Regions from separate parts of the Cohnella sp. GCM10012308 genome, predicted to be linked through region 1. Evidence: riboswitches for the same ligand, from Rfam matches in the RefSeq annotation. Region 1 holds a riboswitch; the other holds the start of a gene.
The links. Region 1 has a riboswitch for cyclic di-AMP ahead of ACFOTD_RS20470 (resuscitation-promoting factor). Riboswitches for the same ligand answer to the same signal wherever they lie in the genome.

Region 1 (2,198 bases):
CCCCGTTCGTTCTCACTACCGTTCGTTGTCGTTGCCGTTCGTTCCCATCGTTCTTCCCGTTCAGTCCGTTCGCATCGCTTCGTATGCCCTATTATAGCCCACATCCCGAAAATGACAAAGGGAAGAGGCACAGGCCCCTTCCCAGGACGCAGCGACCCGACCAGGCCGCCGCCAAAAAAAATTGACCGCTCCGACATAAAACAGACACAAATTCGATAATAGCGGGTAATGAAAATTAAGAACCTATCAGGCGGCTCAGGCGGCCGATGGCTTAACCGGTCCGATCACGTACACGGTGTTGCCGCGTTTCTTGCCGAACTTATTCGCATACCGCTCGCTGTCGTAATACACGTCGATCTTCTTGCCTTTGATCGCGCTGCCCGTATCTTCCGCGCGGCGGAAGCCGATGCCCTCGATGTAGACCCACCAGCCCAAAGGCACGACATCCGGATCGACCGCGATCGTACGACCCTCGGATACCGTAGTGCCGGAAGCGGTGATGCCGTAGCCCACGTCGCCTACGTCCTTGCCCGTCGAAGCCGGGCCCGCGGAATACGCGGTTAAGGTGACGCCGGACAAAACGCTCTTTACCTTCACGGATTTGCCGTTCAGCTGGAGCGTCTTAACGTCGTCCGCGGCTTTGTTGTAGGCAAGCGACACGACGGCCGCTTTTTTCTTCGCGCCGACGGCTACGACTTGCTGCACGATCGGCTGGTCAAGCGATTTGTAGATGAGCTGTTCGTTGACGAGCTTGCCGTCTTCGTAGACGCGCTCGAACTTTTTCACCAGCAAGCCTTGCTTGCCCGTCTGCACGACCTTCGTCTTGCCGACCAGCAAGTTCTGATCCGCTGTCTTGACGACTTTGTACGCCATCGGATGCTCGGTCGTGACGACCTCGCGAGTGACGCGGACGACCTTCACCTGCAGGCCCTCGTCGATCTTCGACGTGAGCGCCGGCGTGACTTTGTCTTCGGCGGAGAGCGTGATGCCTTCGTTCTGCAGCAGATCGCCCACCGTCTTGACTGTTGTATATTTGGTCTCTTTCTTCCCGTCTGCGACGAGCTGAACGCTCATAGCCCGATCGATGACGACTCGCGTGCCTTCCTCTACCGAGGACGTGAGCGCTGCCGACAACCGATCGTTTGGACCGACCGTGATGCCAATCTCCTTAAGCAAGGCGGAGACATCGGAAGTGCGGGTTTGGATGACGGTAGATTTCCCGCCGTCCACGACGGTCACGCTCTTGGCGGACGCGCCGTGCAGCAGCATGATGAGACAGATGGTAAGAGCAAAGGACAAGATTGCGCTCAAGAGAATCAAACGCAGATGCTCATGCAACCATCGCGCTGCGGTAAGCTTGCCGGTCGGTCGTGGATCATGGGTCCCTTGAAGGGGGATTGCACCCATTTTCTCGTTCCTCCTTCATAGCCTCGCCGTCGACTGTTTTACATGATATTCGTCTGACGCGACTATCCATTTGTGATAACGGCGCTGGAAGCTTAGTGTGGAGCGGCTTGCACACTAGCGAATTGCGCCGCCTTGCCCAGCTGTGGAGGCATGTCATGCGCCTGCCATTCATCCCGTGGGTGCTTCCGTGGAGCGGTCTTTGCGGCCATCGGCGCCGAACGTGTAAATTCGGGCACAAAAAAAGCCTGCGACAGAGGGCCTGGTCGTGGCTTCCGCTCAACTGGACGAGGGACGATGGGGCGGCACGAGGTTACCTCTCTCTACTACGCTTGCGAGGTTAGCTGTCGGGTTCGGGCGTCGAGAGTCTGCCCTAAGCGATCAAGCGGTCTGCCGTCAGCCGGACGGCGCCCGTCGTTCGCTACTCACCCCAAGATTGCTCGGACCGCTGGGACATCGGCAAGCGCCGATATCGTCCGCGTCGGGTCCCCCGCTCTCCCCGCTGGGAGATTAAGCGCACTGGAAAAGGAATGTCATATTCGGACTTCTGGATTAGATAATAACCCGCACGCCCCAAAGGTGTAAAGAACGTGCAAAGAGCGAATTTCAGCGTTTTAAGGCAAATTTAAGCCATATTTTTAGGATTTCGAGAGCAAAAGCTAGTTTTTTCTTAGAAAATATTTATTTTTCTACGTTTGTTGGCGCTTTTTCTTCGAGTCGAAAACAGACACGTGCATTTCGATCCGTAATTTCTTCTATTTTTTTCCTAGAAAGGCCTGTGATTTCCGCGGCGG
Region 2 (2,198 bases), on a different contig from region 1:
AAGCGCCTCGAGCATTTGCCGCTGCCCTGCGGTAAAGAGGTTTTTCCGTTCCTTCAGATTAAGCGCGAGCACGCCGTATACGCGGTCCTCGGTCCGCAGCGGCAAATAACAGCCGGGCGCGTCCCGCAGCGTACTCGAGCCATAGCCGACCGCTTCGCCGTGATCGAAGGCCAGTTTGGCGGTCGCTTTTTCCGCTTCGCCTCGTCCCCAATCGCTATCCGCGGCGGAGCGGTGGCTCAGCGCCAGATTGCCCTTGGCGTCCGGCATATAAATGGCGATCTCGCTGCCCATCGATCGCGCCGCTTGAAGCGAGACGTTATCGAGCAGCACATTCACGTCAGTGATCGCGTTCATCTGCCTGCTCAGCGTGTATAGCGCCGTCGTCTGCGCCTCTCTTTGCTTGGAATAGAGCAACTGCTGCTTGAGCCTGGAGGCCAGGCTGGCGGTGAGGGCGGCGACGGCCACATAAACGACGAACGAAACCACGTAACGCAAGTCCGCGACCGAGAAGCTGAGCGTCGGCGGAACAAAAAAGAAATCCAGCGCGACGATCGCGAGTACGGCCGCGTAGACCGCGGGGCGAAGGCCCCACCAGACCGCGCTGACGAGGATCGGGAATAAATAGATCAGCGCAATATTCACCAGATCGAACGCAAGGCCGAGCAGATGCATGACGACCGTCATGAGCGCGACCAGGAGGGTGATGCTTGCATAAGGCCGCCAAGATGCCCATAAAGCTTGCAGGTTCCGCAACAACTTCCACTTCCCGCCCGCTCGTATTTTCGGTCTCGATTTCCTTAAGATTACTGTAAAAAGCGGAGAAAATAAACCGTAAAAGGGTGTAAAAATACTATAAAAATCACTCATAATCTTAATAATATTAAGTATTCGAGAGTAAACGGAAGTATGGAACTTAATTTATTTCCAAAATGAACGGATTTTATTGAATATCGGCCTATACCCTAGTTGGGTTCCTTTACAGCGTTGCAAGCCGGGCTTAAGATACGTGCAGAACGATGCCTTGCAAGCAAATTGGCGCCGGCCAGACAGTTCGATGAAGGAAGGGATTAAGAGACTGTTTGAACAAAAGTCATGACAAATCGCTTGAACGAAAGGCATGAACAAAATCGTTAAACGCTGAATCCTGGAACGAGCAGGAACGGGGGAACCAATCGGAGCCATCATCGGCTCCACGGGGTGAATCGCCTGGCACATGACGGTGCCCGGCGTAGGGCGGCTCTCGCGCCCGAATCCGACAGCTAACCTCGCAAGCGTATCGGAGAGGCAACACTTGTCGCGCGCGATCCAAGACGACGGTCTTGATCAGGAAGCCGCGGGAAAGGTTCCTCCTTTGCCGGGCTTCTTTTTTGTTGCCTTCTTCCTACATTCGGAGGGGGAGCTTATGGAACAACGTCGTATCTTGGTGGCTGCGTCGCATGCGGCGGGGAGAGACTTCATTCGCCAGGCGCTGTACAAAAAGCTGCCTGTGGCCGCGCTCGCGAACAACGTCAGAGAAGAAAAAGCGTTGAGGAAGATCGGAGTAAGCGAAGTTGTGCATGTAAATACTTCCTCTATAAAAGATAACGCCGCCGCGCCCGCATTTCCGATCGGCCGGGTGTTCATTTTTGAAGCCAGTCTGCCGCTGACCTGCCGGTATTTGCAATGGGCGGCCGGGTGCTCGTGTCTTGCGATTACTGTCGTTACGCATGCCAGGCATCCGGAAGTCATTTACAAAAAGCTGGGCGCGACCTACGTGGTGCGCACGCAAACCGGGGAAGTCGGATTTTTGCTCAGCCGTCTGCTTGAGTGATTTTCAAAAAGGAGTGTATGACCTTGCTCGATATTTGGATGACTTTGACGTTACTCGCCGCCTTTGCGCTTGTTGCCGGATTCGTAATCTGGTGCGACAAATCGATCGACGATGCGGGAGGCGAGCGCGCATGACGATCGTGCTGATTTTCACCGGCCTGCTGCTGATCTACCTGGTGTACGCCTTGCTGCACCCGGAGAAATTTTAACGATACGCTTATTTGAGTCGCTTTAGCCCAAGGAGGAAAGGCCATGGATCTCTTGCAAATCGTCATCGTTATCGGCATTCTCGTGCTGATCGCCAAGCCGCTCGGAAATTACGTTTTCCACGTCTTCTCCAATGCCCCCAATCGGACCGACAGACTGTTCGGCTGGGCAGAGAAGCCGAT

Region 2: another riboswitch for cyclic di-AMP. It lies ahead of ACFOTD_RS05275 (hypothetical protein); the one in region 1 lies ahead of ACFOTD_RS20470 (resuscitation-promoting factor).

The regions. Positions count from the first base shown of each region.
Region 1 is NZ_JBHRYU010000020.1:13,271-15,468, reverse strand. Features, by position in the region: gene rnmV (ribonuclease M5) at 1-16, opposite strand, end outside; gene ACFOTD_RS20470 (resuscitation-promoting factor) at 256-1,407, opposite strand; cyclic di-AMP (ydaO/yuaA leader) riboswitch at 1,719-1,931, opposite strand; gene ACFOTD_RS20465 (TatD family hydrolase) at 2,086-2,198, opposite strand, start outside.
Region 2 is NZ_JBHRYU010000002.1:482,124-484,321, reverse strand. Features, by position in the region: gene ACFOTD_RS05280 (ATP-binding protein) at 1-753, opposite strand, end outside; cyclic di-AMP (ydaO/yuaA leader) riboswitch at 1,126-1,289, shown strand; gene ACFOTD_RS05275 (hypothetical protein) at 1,292-1,810, shown strand; gene kdpF (K(+)-transporting ATPase subunit F) at 1,902-2,018, shown strand; gene kdpA (potassium-transporting ATPase subunit KdpA) at 2,062-2,198, shown strand, end outside.